DNA from 3 places in the [Clostridium] celerecrescens 18A genome. Region 1 is predicted to be linked to each of the others. Evidence: predicted binding sites of a transcription regulator. Region 1 holds the regulator's gene; each other region holds the start of a gene.
What was found. Region 1 encodes HrcA, which represses chaperone genes, less so after heat shock. Its sites were predicted from a motif close to TGTTAGCACTCNNNNNNNNNGAGTGCTAACA; they were not measured.

Region 1 (5,535 bases):
GCAGTAGGCCGTGGTTTTAAAAACCCCCAGGGAACGAAGATTAGAGTTGCTGTTTTGAAGACTTGCGGCAGCGGCAGCACCTACTCCATGTACTCTGGTGCCGGAAAGCTTCTGGCCTCCTGTATAGGCCTCTACCAGATAAGTGCCGTCTCCGTAGGAACTCCAGGGAACCGGTATTTCAAAGCCGTAATTTCCGGTTCCGTTGGATACAAGATCCTCCCGGTACTTAGAGGCAGTGGTGGTAAGTTCTGCAACGACCTGTCCGTTTGACTGATTGGTAATAACAATCTTTACTTCTGCCGCAGCGTTTGGATCAGAACTGTTTAGGGCCCAGCCCCTGACGTTGTTCTCATCAGCATTGTCAATAATACCTGCTGTCTGAGCCGCCAAAACGTTCCATGCACTTATTAAGATAAATGTCATCATTAGTAAGGTTCCGAGGAACCATTGAATTCGGTTTGTTTTACTCATATTACAAATACTTCCTTTCTTTTTTACAATCTGTAATAAGTTTTAATATATTTATAATTATATGTAACAGAATTGTAATAAATGAGGTACAAGTAAACATTTTACACATTTTTCCATATTTGTCAAGGTTAAGACGAAAAAAAAACCGCAGAAGCAGTGAAGTAATTCACTGTTCTGCGGGGTCATATGGGCATTTTCTACTGTTCAATGACTGCAAATAATTCTTTTGTCTGTCTTCCAAAATCCAATGCTTCCCTGCGGCTTGCAAAGAATATATCGACTTTATTTCCCTTCACGCCGCTTCCGATATCTTCAACGGTATAAACGATATCGTCGATCATGACCTTTGTTCCAAGCGGAAGAATTGTGATATCTGCAGATATGGTATGCTGCGGCTGCGGTATCGTACCGGAATAGGTACGGCACTGTTTGCCGGTGCTTTCGCCCGGACAATATGCAGTGGCGGAGAAGAGTCCCAGGGATTCTCCTTTTTGATAAACCGGTTTTGCCGGCTCCTCCGGCTTTACAGGTTCAGCTTCTTTTTTCTTAATACCAGGTCCGATTTCCTCAGTACTGGCTGATGCTGCCTGATTTTCCGTGCTGGTTTGTATGGTTTGGTGATCCGTTCCAGAGTTTTCGGACTGTACTTGATTCACGGTTTCGTCATTTCCTGTAGTCTCGGCTGCTAGTGCAGTTGTTGACAACAGCAGGATACAAAGAAGTGTCAGGAATCCGGTGATCCTCTTTTTCCCTGAAAAACTATTCATAATTTACCTCCAAATGGATCAATCGGATATGCGGGCAAATCCGGTTGATGCCCGGTAAAGCGGGGCACGCTGTTCACAAGCTTAAGGCTGTAAGTCATCTTTCCTTTAACCTTACCTCGCAATTGTGTTGTCATGGTGTCATATTTACCATTATATTACAAAAGTGTTAAAAGTCAAGAAGATAATGTCAACAGCTTTGTAATATTTCATTTAGAAATGAGGAAAAATGTACAAACAGGACATAAAAACTTCATCAAAAAGTTTTTAGGAATGTATTGACAAAAGTAGAAAAAAAGAATATATTATGAAAAGAAGATGTTAGCACTCCCAAACGTTGAGTGCTAACAAAAAGACTCAGAAAGGAAGTGGGGCAGTTTGAGTGACAGGGATCAGTTGGATGAGCGGAAAGTAACTATATTAAAAGCCATCATCAAAACTTATCTGGAAACCGGAGAACCTGTAGGTTCCCGTACCATATCAAAGTATACGGATTTGAACTTAAGTTCTGCTACCATCCGGAATGAGATGTCTGATCTGGAGGAACTGGGATATATCATGCAGCCTCACACCTCCGCCGGAAGGATTCCTTCAGACAGAGGATACCGTTTTTATGTGGACCAGATCATGCAGGAAAAAGAAGAGGAAGTCACTGAGATCAAGGATATGATGTTAAAGCGGGTGGACCGGGTAGAACTTTTGTTAAAACAGATGGCAAAGCTTCTTGCCCAGAATACCAATTACGCTGCAATGATCAGCGCGCCTCAATTCCACCGGAACAAACTGAAGTTTATCCAGCTCTCCAAGGTTGATGAAGAAAAGCTTCTTGTGGTTATCGTGGTGGAGGGGAATATCATTAAGAATGCAATGATTCCCATTCATACGGAATTAGATGACGAAGGACTTCTGAATCTTAACATTCTTCTTAACAATGCCCTTAACGGGCTGACCATAGAGGAGATCAATCTTGAAGTGATCAGCAGGATGAAGGTTCAGGCAGGGCCCCACTGTGATGTGGTGGACCGGGTTCTAGGTGAGGTGGCTGCCGCTATCCGGGGTGATGATGAAGACCTTCAGATTTATACCAGCGGGGCCACGAACATTTTCAAGTATCCGGAGTTAAGTGACGGAGAAAGGGCCAGCAAGCTTATCGGTACGCTGGAACAGAAGGATCTTTTGCAGGGGCTGATTGATGATATGAACAGCACGGAGAGCGGATCCGGAATCCAGGTTTACATTGGCGATGAGGCACCTGTTAAGGCAATGAAGGATTGCAGCATTGTAACCGCCAACTATGAACTGGGCGAAGGCCTAAGAGGTACCATTGGAATCATTGGTCCGAAACGGATGGATTATGAAAAGGTTCTCAGCACATTGCGTAATCTCATGACGCAGCTGGATACCATTTTGAAAAAAGATGAAAGGTAAAGGGTAGAGCATTGAGCATGGAAGATGTGAAAACAGATGAGAATCTGGCAGATGAGACTGTTAATACAGAGGATGCCGTTTTCGCTGAAAAAGAAATAGAAGGTGCAGAAGCCTGCGGGGACGATGGAACCCAGGAATATGTTCCGGAAGAAGAAATGGCTGAAGAGGGTTCCAAAGAAGAATCCGGAAAAAAGGGCCTTTTCGGAAAAAAGAAAGAGAAGAAAGACCCAAGGGATGAAAAAATAGAGGAACTGACCGACCGCCTTCAGAGATCCATGGCTGAATTTGATAATTACCGCAAGAGAACAGAAAAAGAAAAGTCAGCCATGTTCGAAATCGGAGCTAAGGATATCGTTGAACGGATTCTTCCGGTAGTTGATAATTTTGAAAGAGGTCTTGCAGCAATATCCGAGGAGGAAAGAAGCGCTCCTTTTGCAGATGGAATGGATAAGATATATAAACAGCTTATGAAAACGCTGGAGGAAGCCGGCGTAAAACCTATTGAAGCGGTTGGAATGCCGTTTGATCCGAATTTCCATAATGCAGTAATGCATATTGAAGATGAGTCACTGGGCGAAAATATAATCTCCCAGGAGCTTCAGAAGGGTTACACTTACCGTGACAGCGTGGTAAGGCATTCCATGGTGCAGGTGGCAAATTAGTCACGAGGCATCAGGAAGCAGATAATACATTTCAGGTATACCTTATGCCCAATATGGGCAGGAAAAAGGTAATCATTTATATTTTGTTTATTAATTAGGAGGAAAAAACTATGGGCAAGATCATTGGTATTGACTTAGGTACAACAAATAGCTGCGTAGCCGTTATGGAAGGCGGTAAACCAGTTGTTATTCCAAACAGCGAAGGCGTAAGAACCACACCATCCGTTGTTGCATTTACAAAGAACGGTGAGAGGCTAGTCGGTGAGCCTGCTAAGCGTCAGGCAGTAACAAACTCTGACCGTACCATCTCTTCCATCAAAAGACATATTGGTACGGACTACAAGGTTGCTATTGACGGTAAAAATTACAGCCCTCAGGAAATATCTGCTATGATCCTTCAGAAATTAAAAGCAGACGCAGAGGCTTATTTAGGAGAAAAAGTAACCGAAGCGGTTATTACCGTACCGGCATATTTTAACGATGCACAGCGTCAGGCAACCAAGGATGCCGGTAAGATTGCAGGTCTTGACGTAAAGCGTATCATCAACGAGCCGACAGCAGCAGCTCTGGCTTATGGACTTGACAATGAAAAAGAGCAGAAGATTATGGTATATGACTTAGGCGGCGGTACCTTCGACGTTTCCATCATTGAAATCGGCGACGGTGTTATCGAAGTTCTCTCCACCAACGGCGACACCCGTCTGGGCGGTGATGATTTTGATAACCGCGTGACCCAGTGGATGGTAGATGAATTTAAAAAGGCAGAGGGCGTAGATTTATCCGGTGATAAGATGGCTATGCAGAGATTAAGAGAAGCTGCTGAAAAGGCGAAGAAGGAATTATCCTCCGCAACGACCACCAACATCAACCTGCCGTTTATTACTGCTACTTCAGAAGGTCCAAAGCATCTGGATATGAACCTGACCAGAGCAAAATTTGATGAGCTGACATTAGATCTCATCGAGCGCACTGCGGTTCCGGTACAGAATGCATTAAGAGATGCGGGCATTACTGCAGCAGAATTAGGAAAAGTATTGTTAGTAGGCGGATCTACCCGTATGCTGTCTGCTCAGGAGAAAGTAAAACAGCTGACAGGCAAGGAGCCTTCCAAGTCCTTGAACCCGGATGAATGTGTTGCCATCGGCGCCAGCATCCAGGGCGGAAAGCTTGCAGGTGATGCAGGCGCAGGCGATATTCTGCTTCTGGACGTAACTCCTCTTTCCTTATCCATTGAGACCATGGGCGGTGTTGCTACCAGACTGATTGAAAGAAATACAACGATCCCCACAAAGAAGAGCCAGATCTTCTCCACAGCGGCAGACAACCAGACAGCGGTTGATATCCACGTGGTACAGGGTGAGAGACAGTTTGCAAGAGATAATAAGACATTAGGCCAGTTCCGTCTGGATGGAATTCCACCTGCAAGAAGAGGCGTTCCTCAGATCGAAGTTACCTTTGATATCGATGCCAACGGTATCGTAAATGTTTCCGCTAAGGACTTGGGAACAGGCAAGGAACAGCATATTACCATTACTTCCGGCTCCAACATGTCTGATTCTGATATTGATAAGGCAGTTAAGGAAGCAGCTGAATATGAGGCTCAGGATAAGAAGCGTAAGGAAGGCATTGACGCAAGAAACGATGCAGACTCCATGGTATTCCAGACAGAGAAGGCTCTGCAGGAAGTAGGAGACAAGATCGATGCAAACGATAAGGCAACTGTGGAAGCGGACTTGAATGCATTAAAAGAAGCAGTTAACAGAGCCCCAATCGATGATATGACGGATGCTCAGATTGAAGATATCAAGGCTGGCAGAGAAAGACTGATGAACAGTGCACAGGCTCTATTTGCAAAAGTTTATGAGCAGGCGCAGGGCGGAGCCCAGGGCGCAGGCCCTGACATGGGAGCAGATAATGCAACCTATCAGGACAGCGATGTAGTTGACGGCGATTTCAAAGAGGTGTAAACTAGTCTGGTCAGCAGACAGGACTTTTGGAAAAGTGTTGTAGCGATACAGCACTTTTTCCGAATTTCTTCAGGCATGAGTTCCTCAGCAAAGACGAGAGAAAATGAAGGCTTTCAGTTACCCTGATGGGTATTTGGGAACTTGGCCGTTCGGTGAACCGAAGGTGAATCGAATGTTCTTAATCTATGAAAGGTAGACCTAAGATGGCAGAGAGTAAGAAAGATTATTATGAAACCCTGGGCA
Region 2 (5,535 bases), 990 kb from region 1:
TCTTTGTCGCGGAGGTGGCATCTACCTGTAACGAAGCGTTGCTCATCCGGCATTTATTGGAAACCACGTCAGATAAAAAGGAACGGGCTTACCTTGTGAACCATTTTATGGACAGTTTCCGGGGGACTCTTTACCGGCAGGCCATGTTTGCAGAGTTTGAAGCAGAGACCCATCGCCGTGCAGGGGAAGGAGAGGTGCTTACTGCTGAGGTTCTTTGCAGAATATACCATCGGCTTAATGAGGAGTATTTTGGCCCGGACATGGTGGTTGACCAGGAAATCGATTATGAATGGTCCAGGATTCCGCATTTTTACACACCATTTTACGTATACCAGTATGCCACAGGGTTTTCGGCTGCCATTGCCATCAGCAGCAGGATTCTTAAGGGAGATGAGAAGACGGTCAAGGGATATTATGAATTTCTAAGCGGCGGAAATTCTATGACTCCTATAGACTTGTTGAAGCTCTGCGGCGTTGACATGGGGACAGCAGAACCGGTAAAGGATGCACTACAGGTGTTTGCCGGGCTTTTGGAGGAAATGAGCCGGCTTATTTAAGTCTGGTTGTTGGATAGAGGAGAGGGGAGCAGGTATGAATCTGTATCAGATGATATTTAAAAGAAGATCGATCAGGAAGTTTAAGAAGGAACAAGTCCCGGAGCAGCTGCTCAAGGACATCCTTTATTTTGGGGATAATATACCAAGGCTGCACGGGGATATTCAGATTAAGCTGGAAATAAGTGAAAATATGGAAGAGCATCTGCCTGTTAAGGGATTGTGGAAGGTAGAGGCACCTTATTATCTGGTATTATACTCTGAGGAGAAGGAAGGGTACCTGGCAAATGCAGGATATGTGCTGGAGCATATTCTGTTATATATGACCGGAAAAGGATTAGGCACCTGTTATCTTGGGAGTACCAAGATTCCGGAGCCAGGGCCGGCAGGAAAGAAGCAGGTGATCGTAGTTGCATTTGGCTATCCGAAAACCCTGCTTTACCGGGACCCTGCAACGGCAAAACGGCTACCTTTAAAGGAGTTATGCGTGTTTAAGGAAGAAGCCGGAGAATCCATGAAAAATATTTTAAAGGCTGTCCGCCTCGCTCCGTCGGCCATGAATACCCAGCCCTGGCGCTTTATCGTTTATCATGACAAAATCTATGTATTTTCCTGCAGGGAATTCCTGCCTTCATCTTCTCTTGTATCCATGCGGGAGATCAGCACCGGGATTATGCTTTCTCATTTAACCATTGCTGCGGAAGAGATGTGGATAAATGTGAAACTGGAAGCAGAGGAAGCCATGGAGAAAAAGTCTTATAAAAGCGGGGCATATGTAACTACGGCATTTTTGAAAGAGTATAAATGCTGATAAAATCGTTCGACTGGTACAGAAAGTAAGGGAAGGTCCTCCATATGGGGCCTTCCCTTTTTATCTATATTAGTTTACTCAATGGTGATATAGTGGTTTTCTTCGATCTGTTTTGGAGCTTCTTTCGGAACGACAAGCTTCAAGATGCCGTTTTCAAAAGATGCCTTAATATCATCTTGTTTCAGGCCGGAGCCTACATAAAAGCTTCTCTTCACAGAGCCGTTGTAACGTTCCCTGCGGATATAGTTTTTCTGGTCCTTCTCCTCGGTTTCGGAAACTGTGTCAGCGCATATGGTCAGATATCCTTCTTTTAATTCGGCCCGCACATCCTCTTTTTTATAGCCTGGAAGCTCGATATCAATGACATAATCGTTTCCGTTGTCCTCAATGTCGGTTTTCATCAGGGACTGTCTGTTGTGATATGCATCCGTAAAAAACGGATCATTGAAAAATTCATCAAATAAGCTGTTTCTTCTTGTTAATAACATAAAAGGTTCCTCCTTTTGAAAATTTATATGTCACCGGTTTTCCGATGCATTGCTATTTGTTATACATGTAATATAACACACATTGTCAGCACTGTCAACAGGTGAGTGCTAATACAATTGTGAAAAATTTGTGAACCGATGTATTTACGGTTTCATAAATATAACACTTTGATCGTTAACCCAAATGATATGAAGAACAACATTCATATTTCCGCGCTTATAAGCATTTATACAATCTCTATGTCATCATCATGAAGCATATAAATTCCCAATATAAAAACAACACAACATAGCTCCGTTGATATATGATAGGAATCAGTTATAAGCTGTTTCCGCAAAGACAACATGTGGGTCATCTTTCCTGCTTCAATACCATTTAGGAATATAGTGAAATCTCTCTGTTCATTCTGTACTATAACAATATCACCGGTGCCCAACACTGATTTTTCTGCCATGGGCGGCCTGAACAGACCCTTCTGTGCGGTATTTCCATACTCAACCTGAGCATATAGGAACCGGCATTCAGATTGGAAGCCGTCTTTCCCCTTGATCTCAATTCTTTTCCCGCATTTTTTTACAGTATATAAAACCTTTCCGCCTGTATCAAGAAATTCCATTTTTGCACCTTTAAAATAGCTTTGTCTCCATTCTCCAATGATACTGTTGTTCTCATCGTAAACAATATAGTTTCCAAGTTTCCTTCTGACAATCAGCTTCATATTCATCCTCCTATCAAAGAAGCAGTAACCTTCATGACACCAGCCAGTATCATGACCCAGATCGGGTTCATTTTAAATTTCTGCAGTAAGATTATGCATAAACCAAATATAACAATTAAACTCCACCGGGTACTTGAAAAATTTACAGATAAATTGCTGCCCCAGAAAGCAGATTGCAAGATTGATATCCCGGCAGCCGCTACCATAGCCACAACAGCGGGACGCAAGGAATTTAAAACTCTCTGAAGTACAGTCATTTCTCTGTATTTTAAATAGTATTTTGCAATTAGCGTAATCATAATGCAGGAAGGAAGAATACAACCTGCAGTCGCAGCCATTGCCCCGGGAATCCCCGCTATTTTAATTCCCACAAAGGTTGCCGAGTTCACGGCTATGGGACCTGGCGTCATTTGGGATATGGTAATCAAATCCGTAAATTCAGTCATGCTTAACCATTTATGATGTGCTACGATCTGACTTTGAATCAACGGCATGGCAGCATAACCGCCTCCAAAACTAAATGCTCCTATTTGGAGAAAACTCAAAAAAAGCTGTAAGTAAATCATTTTTTCCTTCCCTCCATTTCAAACCACGTCCGGAGAATTCCTATTAAGATGCACACAAGCACCACATAGACTACGTTCACATTTAAAAGGAAAGTAGCTATAAATGCTCCGATCATAATCAAATTTGAACTTTTACTATGTCCCTGTACAATACCCCGCGCCATTTCATAGACCACAGAGGCAATCACGGCCCCGACTCCAGCCTGCATTCCTTCAAGCATCAGGCTGATCACTGCATTGTCTCTAAATGCTGTGTAAAAAGCAGAAATAGCCGAAATGGCAACAAATGGCGGAATAATGGTAGCAATGATTGCCGTTATGGTGCCCGCGGTTCCAGCCAGCTTATAACCGATCACAACAGCACCGTTTACAGCAATGGCACCTGGGGCTGACTGGGCAATTGCAATTAAGTCCAGCATTTCATCATTTTCGATCCAATGGTATTCATCCACAAACTTTTTCTTCATCAAAGTGACGATCACGTACCCGCCGCCAAAAGTAAAGGCACTTAAGTACAAGGTGGATTTAAATAGTTGTAATAAAATATTTTTTTTTGTTTTCATGTTTCGCCTCCTTACATTTAGTATATTCACCATTGATTGTTAAGTAAAATAGTATTATTCTATTAAATATATAATAATTTCATTATGAATTGAAAGGATAAGATCATGACCCTCCGGCACATTCAAATTTTTGTCTCTGTATATCAAAACGGAGGCATTACAAAAGCATCGGCTGCATTGCATCTGGCGCAGCCATCCGTAAGCCTTGCAATCAAGGAAATTGAAGAATACTATGGCATCCGCTTATTTGAACGGATCGGAAGACGTATCCTGCCGACAGAATGCGGAAGCGAATTTTACAGTTATGCGATTCATATCGTTTCACAATTTGATGAAATGGAAAAGAAAATCCGTAATTGGGAAACTCTCGGCACTTTAAGGATTGGGGCAAGCATAACCATTGGCACGCATGTTTTACCCGGTATCATAAAGGAAATGCAGCTGATATTTCCAGATCTTACAATCGAAGCAGTTATCAAGAACTCGACTGCCATTGAGCAGCATATTCTTGATAATGGTGTGGATATCGGCTTGATAGAAACAGTTCCAGAGCAGGAGAATATGGTTTATGATCCATTCATGGAAGATTTTTTGTGTGCGATTGTATCTCCTTCCCACCCTTTGAGCAAAAGAGACCACATTACGCTTACTGAAATTGCGGATTATGATTTGCTGATGAGGGAAAAAGGAAGTGCAGGCCGCGAGATATTAGAGGGCTACTTTTCCATGGAACAATTATCAGTACATCCACTGTGGGAAAGCACCAGCACACAGGCCATTGTAAAGGGAGTTTCTTCAGGCATTGGAGTTGCCGTCCTGCCATATCTTCTCGTAGCAAAAGACATAGCCGAAGGCATTATTAAACAGGTACCAATAAATCCACGCTTAAAAAGAAACTTTAATATTATTTATCATCGCAGTAAATATCTGACTTCAACGATGAACGTTTTCATGGATCTCTGTAAAACGCATGGCAGGGAAGCTTAATTTTCGCTGCCATATGAATCCCCCATTGAATGTACGGGCAGGAGATGATAGAATAACCATGTTTGCTAAAAAGAAAGTTGAGGAAAACTATTCATGAAACGGGAAATTGATTGGAAAGAAATCTCAGATGGAAAATTATATAGCTTAAACGATATGGTAAAGGCGGATTGCGGAGACTGCAAAGGCTGCTCGGCATGCTGCCAGGGGATGGGGCAGTCGGTTACCCTGGATCCCCTTGACTGTTTCCGGCTGACGGAAAATCTTAATTGTACTCTGGAGGAACTGCTGGCAGAGAAGCTGGAGCTTCACGTGGTGGATGGAATCGTGCTTCCAAACTTAAGAATGAGCGGAAACGAGGAAAGGTGCGGCTTTTTAAACCAGGAAGGGCGATGCGGGATTCATAGCTACCGGCCGGGGATCTGCCGCCTGTTCCCCTTAGGGCGGATCTATGATGAGCAGGGATTTCAGTATTTTCTCCAGGTACATGAGTGCAGGAAAGAAAACAGGGCAAAGGTCAAGGTGCGCAAATGGATTGATACCCCGGATGTAAAACGGTATGAAAAGTTTGTATCTGACTGGCATTTCTTTTTAAAGCGGCTGGAAAGAAAGCTGGAAGAAGATGGGGATCAGACCTTGGCAAATAAAATCAGCATGTATGTATTAAAGCAGTTTTATCTGATGCCTTATGACCGGGACCAGGATTTTTTCGATCAGTTTGGCAAAAGGCTTGAAGCCAGTTCTTTCTTATGATAGAATTGGTAAGAATAAAAAAATCAGGGAAAAGAGATCCAAGGAGGAAGCTATGATCAGGCAGTTAATAGACAAAATTCAGAAAACAAAAGCCCCA
Region 3 (5,535 bases), 190 kb from region 1:
AATACGGTAAAGGAACTGGAATCCATCACCGGAAGGACCTATCCGGCCATCCATGTGGTAGGAGGAGGCTCCAATGCGGAGTATTTGAACTGGCTGACGGCAGACCGCACAGGACGGACCGTTTATGCCGGACCGGGAGAAGCCACTGCCATCGGAAATCTTCTGGCTCAAATGCTGGCTGCCGGAGAATTTGAGAGCTTAAAACAGGCAAGGGAGGCAGTATACCGGTCCTTTGCCATAAAGGAGTATCAGCCAGGGAATTAGATGTCGCAGAATGGAGGAAGAGGAAAAGGCATGATAAGAAAATCTTTTAAAATGTACTTAAATGAAGGAATGGCCGAAGAATACGAGAAAAGGCACAATTTACTCTGGCCGGAAATGAAGGACATGATCAGCCGGCACGGAGGACATAATTACTCTATTTTCTTAGATGAGGAAACCAATGTCCTCTACGGATATATTGAAATTGAGGATGAAGAGAAGTGGGCAGAATCGGCGGATACGCCTATCAACCGGAAATGGTGGGATTATATGGCTGACATCATGAAGACTAACCTGGATAACAGCCCGGTTTCTATCAGTTTAAAGCCTGTATTTCATTTAGACTGAACGATATCATAGGAAGCCCCGGCCTTAACAGCCCGGGCAGAAATTTAGAAAAGGAGAAGAGAGCCATGACAATAAAGGAAAGATATGAAACAGCAAAAGAAGCATACAAGGCCATTGGGGTTAATACCGATGAGGCATTGGAGGCACTGAAGAAGATTCCTGTCTCCATGCACTGCTGGCAGGGAGATGATGTAATAGGATTTGACGGAGCAGGCGGGCTGTCAGGCGGCATTCAGACGACTGGCAATTATCCGGGACGTGCCAGAAATCCTCAGGAGCTGATGAATGATATGGGCAAAGCGCTGAGCCTGATTCCTGGAAAGCACAGGATTAACCTTCATGCAAGCTATGCCGTATTTGAAGAAGGAGAATGGGCGGACCGTGATCAGCTGGAACCGAAGCATTTTGCAAAATGGGCAGATTTTGCAAAGGAAAGAGGAATCGGCATTGATTTTAATCCCACCCTGTTTTCCCATCCAAAGGCAGAGAATGCCACCTTGTCCAGTGAAAACGAGGAAATCCGCAGCTTCTGGATCAGACACGTTCAGGCATGCATCCGTATTTCCGAATACTTCGCCGGAGAGCAGGGAACTCCATGTACCATGAACATCTGGATTCCTGACGGTTTTAAGGATATTCCGGCGGACCGTACCTCCCCAAGGGCGCGGTTAAAAGATTCTCTTGACCAGATCCTTTCCATGGATTACGATAAAACCAAGGTATATGTAGCCGTAGAATCCAAGGTATTTGGAATCGGTGTGGAAAGCTGTACGGTTGGTTCCCATGAATTTTATATGAATTACGCTTCCAAGAACGATATCCTTTGCCTGCTGGACAGCGGCCATTATCATCCCACAGAGGTGGTATCCGATAAGATATCCTCCATGCTCCTGTTCTTTGACAAGGTTGCCCTTCATGTAACAAGGCCGGTGCGGTGGGACAGTGACCATGTGGTGTTGTTTGACGATGAGACAAAAGAGATTGCAAAGGAAATCATCCGGGGCGGGGCTGACCGCGTTCTTTTAGCCCTTGACTTCTTTGATGCAAGCATCAACCGCTTAAGCGCCTGGATTGTGGGAATGCGCAATATGCAGAAGGCGTTGTTAAATGCCCTTCTTCTTCCCAATGAAAGGCTTGCCTTGTTACAGAAGGAACGAGACTTTACAGAGCAGATGATGCTTCAGGAAGAACTTAAGCTTTATCCTGTTGGCGATGTATGGAATTATTTCTGTGAGATAAACGGAGTTCCGGCAAAGGAAGATTGGTTTGAGGAAATACGCAGCTATGAAAAAGAAGTGCTGCTTAACCGGAAATAAGGAGAAAAAGAATATGAATATTTTAGATACTGAATTTGTAAAAGGCTTTATCCGTTTATGCGACGACGGTTTCCGTCAGAACTGGCATGAGAGAAACGGCGGCAATTTAAGCTACCGCATAAAGGAGTCAGAGGTAGAATCAGTGAAAGAGGTCTTTACGGATAAGAATCCCTGGCAGCCCATCGGAACCAGTGTAAAGGATCTGGCAGGAGAGTATTTCATGGTGACCGGAAGCGGGAAATATTTCCGCAACGTAATCCTGGATCCGGAAGCCAATACCTGTATCATTGAGGTAGATGAGAGCGGTGAGAATTACAGAATCCGCTGGGGGTTAGTAAACGGCGGGCGTCCCACCAGCGAGCTTCCTTCCCATCTTATGAACCATGAAGTAAAGAAAGAGGCTACATCCGGTAAGCACAGGGTGATCTACCATGCCCATCCTGCCAATGTAATTGCCCTAACCTTTGTTCTTCCCTTAGAGGATAAAGTCTTCACCAGGGAATTATGGGAGATGGCAACAGAATGTCCGGTGGTTTTCCCGGACGGCGTAGGTGTTGTTGGCTGGATGGTGCCTGGCGGACGAGACATCGCAGTGGCAACCAGTGAGCTGATGAAGAAGTACGATGTGGCTGTGTGGGCTCATCACGGCTTATTTGCCTCAGGAGAGGACTTTGACCTGACCTTTGGTCTTATGCATACGGTAGAAAAGTCTGCGGAAATCCTTGTTAAGGTGCTTTCCATACGGCCGGATAAGCTTCAGACCATCACGCCTCAAAACTTCCGTGATCTGGCGGTTGATTTTAAAGTGAATCTGCCGGAAGAATTTCTGTATGAGAAATAGTCTGTGAAAAAAAGCCATTGGAGAGCAAATGCTTTCCAATGGCTTTTTCAATTTCTTCTTTTAGATTATGATTAATCCATTTCTTCTTCCACAATGGTAGTAGTTTCATCGGCCAGTTCTTTCATCGCTGCTCCGGTGGAATTCGCCGCTTCTTTTGCCGCATCAATCCCATCCTTTGCTGCATCTTTTACTGCTTCGGCAGCAGTTTCTGCTGTTTCTTTTATCGTATCTGCAGTCTCTTTGGCTTTTTCTGCCAGCTGGTCTGCGGCTCCGGCAGCGTAATCCAAACCGCCATCTTCCGTAAACTCTTCGTCGTCTAAAAACCCATCTGTCTGTTCTTTTGCAGCGTCAAACATGTCCTTTGCGGTAAATGCTACGGCTGAAGCCGCTTCCTTTGCCGTATCAGAAACTATGCTCGCTGCATCCTTTACTAAGTTTCTTGCCGCACTAACCGCATCCTTGGCAGCATCTGCCATATGATCAGCGGCAACCTTAAATTCATCCTTATTGGCATGCAAAGAAACATAGTTGCGGTTCATCGTGCTGTCAATTTTGGAAATGTCGTCATTTCCCTCATCCTCAAAGTCGTGGAAATTTTCTTCCAGTTCTTTGTGGAAGGATTTGTATTTCGTAAAGTAAGAGATGCCGGCAGCAACAACGCCGGCCACAGTGGCCAGTGCCACGAATTTTCCAAACCCATTACCCTTTTTTGCCATTTGAAACACTCCTTTCCTTATTACCGTCCATGTATTCTGGGCATAGAGGTATGCCTGCAAGGTGCTTCCTTGTCACGGCTTATGCTTGATGGGCACAATGGTGCGCTTGTAAGGCGCTTCATTCTCTTAGTTATTGTAATACGTTCATCCGAAAAAATAAAGGTATATAATAAGAAAATTTCTATAAACTATGTAAGTAAAGGAGAAAATCGTACAAATATGGTAAAAATGTAAAAAAAATATAAAGTTAGCACTCAACTATTGACAGTGCTAATAATGAGTGATATAACTTATTATGTGAATAAAATAAAACTTCTTTCGGATGGCCAAAGAAAGAAATAATAAGCAGAAAGTTATGAGGAGGAATTGCAATGAAATTAGTACCATTATTTGACAAAGTTGTGTTAAAACCATTGGTTGCAGAGGAGACAACAAAGTCCGGTATTGTTCTGCCGGGTCAGGCAAAAGAGAAGCCGCAGCAGGCGGAAGTCACCGCAGTAGGACCTGGCGGTCTGGTAGACGGCAAGGAAGTTACCATGCAGGTTAAAGTGGGCGATAAAGTAATCTTCTCCAAGTATTCAGGAACAGAGATAGAGACCGGAGAAGAGAGCGAGAAATATGTGATCGTAAAACAGAATGACATATTAGCAGTGATCGAATAATCAGGAAGGCGATAAGCTTCATAAGGTCAGGTTTTAGATAGTACGTATATTTATTTTAACAGAAAACTGGAGGAATGAATCATGGCAAAGCAGATTAAATATGGCGTAGATGCCAGAAAAGCACTTGAATCTGGAGTGAATCAGTTAGCAGATACTGTTCGTGTAACATTAGGGCCTAAAGGCAGAAACGTTGTACTGGATAAATCTTTCGGCTCACCGCTCATCACAAATGACGGCGTTACCATTGCAAAGGAAATCGAGCTGGAAGATGCTTTTGAGAATATGGGCGCTCAGCTTGTAAAAGAGGTTGCGACTAAGACCAATGACGTAGCAGGTGACGGTACTACCACAGCTACCGTTTTAGCTCAGGCTATGATCAATGAGGGAATGAAGAACCTGGCAGCAGGTGCAAACCCAATCGTTTTAAGAAAGGGTATGAAAAAGGCAACTGAAGCAGCAGTAGAAGCGATTGCAAAGATGAGCGAGCCGATCAAGGGTAAGGCATCCATCGCAAGAGTAGCAGCTATTTCCGCATCAGATGATGAGGTCGGCGAGATGGTAGCTGACGCTATGGAGAAGGTTTCCAACAACGGCGTTATTACCATTGAAGAATCAAAGACCATGAAGACAGAGCTGGATCTTGTGGAAGGTATGCAGTTTGACAGAGGTTATATCTCTGCTTATATGTGCACCGACATGGAAAAGATGGAAGCTAATTTAGACGATCCATACATTCTTATTACTGATAAGAAGATCTCAAACATTCAGGAGATCCTTCCTTTATTAGAGCAGGTAGTTCAGTCCGGCGCAAGACTTCTCATCATCGCAGAAGATGTGGAAGGCGAAGCTTTGACAACCTTAATCGTTAATAAATTAAGAGGAACCTTCAACGTAATCGCTGTAAAGGCTCCAGGCTATGGCGACAGAAGAAAAGAGATGTTACAGGATATCGCTGTTTTAACAGGCGGTACCGTGATCTCTGATGAACTGGGATATGAGCTTAAGAATGCAACCCTTGATCTTTTAGGACGTGCAAAATCCGTAAAGGTTCAGAAGGAAAATACCGTAATCGTAGATGGCTGCGGCGATAAGGAAGCAATCACTGCAAGAATCGGCCAGATCAAGGGCCAGATCGAAGAGACTACTTCTGATTTTGACAGAGAAAAATTACAGGAAAGACTTGCTAAATTATCCGGCGGTGTTGCAGTAATCCGCGTAGGTGCTGCAACAGAAACCGAGATGAAGGAAGCAAAACTCCGTATGGAAGACGCTTTATCTGCAGCAAGAGCAGCAGTTGAAGAAGGCGTTATCGCAGGCGGCGGTTCTGCTTACGTTCATGCCATCAATCAGATTGAAGAACTTGTTAAACATTTAGAAGGCGATGAGAGAAC

Region 2: H171_RS10600 (Hsp20/alpha crystallin family protein) is a predicted target of HrcA. The motif match lies at 1,937-1,967, and genes of this name have one in related genera.
Region 3: H171_RS14170 (co-chaperone GroES) is a predicted target of HrcA. The motif match lies at 3,728-3,758, and genes of this name have one in related genera.

What each region holds. Positions count from the first base shown of each region.
Region 1 covers NZ_PGET01000001.1:3,274,079-3,279,613, reverse strand. Annotated here, with positions in the region: gene H171_RS14995 (3D domain-containing protein) at 1-471, opposite strand, end outside; gene H171_RS14990 (3D domain-containing protein) at 669-1,238, opposite strand; gene hrcA (heat-inducible transcriptional repressor HrcA) at 1,614-2,663, shown strand; gene grpE (nucleotide exchange factor GrpE) at 2,681-3,325, shown strand; gene dnaK (molecular chaperone DnaK) at 3,436-5,292, shown strand; gene dnaJ (molecular chaperone DnaJ) at 5,496-5,535, shown strand, end outside.
Region 2 covers NZ_PGET01000001.1:2,280,320-2,285,854, reverse strand. Annotated here, with positions in the region: gene pepF (oligoendopeptidase F) at 1-557, shown strand, start outside; gene H171_RS10605 (nitroreductase family protein) at 592-1,365, shown strand; gene H171_RS10600 (Hsp20/alpha crystallin family protein) at 1,440-1,853, opposite strand; gene H171_RS10595 (LURP-one-related/scramblase family protein) at 2,081-2,572, opposite strand; gene H171_RS10590 (chromate transporter) at 2,575-3,138, opposite strand; gene H171_RS10585 (chromate transporter) at 3,135-3,701, opposite strand; gene H171_RS10580 (LysR family transcriptional regulator) at 3,807-4,688, shown strand; gene H171_RS10575 (YkgJ family cysteine cluster protein) at 4,782-5,438, shown strand; gene pyrF (orotidine-5'-phosphate decarboxylase) at 5,491-5,535, shown strand, end outside.
Region 3 covers NZ_PGET01000001.1:3,085,644-3,091,178, reverse strand. Annotated here, with positions in the region: gene rhaB (rhamnulokinase) at 1-264, shown strand, start outside; gene rhaM (L-rhamnose mutarotase) at 295-609, shown strand; gene H171_RS14185 (L-rhamnose isomerase) at 675-1,925, shown strand; gene rhaD (rhamnulose-1-phosphate aldolase) at 1,939-2,766, shown strand; gene H171_RS14175 (hypothetical protein) at 2,838-3,482, opposite strand; gene H171_RS14170 (co-chaperone GroES) at 3,854-4,144, shown strand; gene groL (chaperonin GroEL) at 4,226-5,535, shown strand, end outside.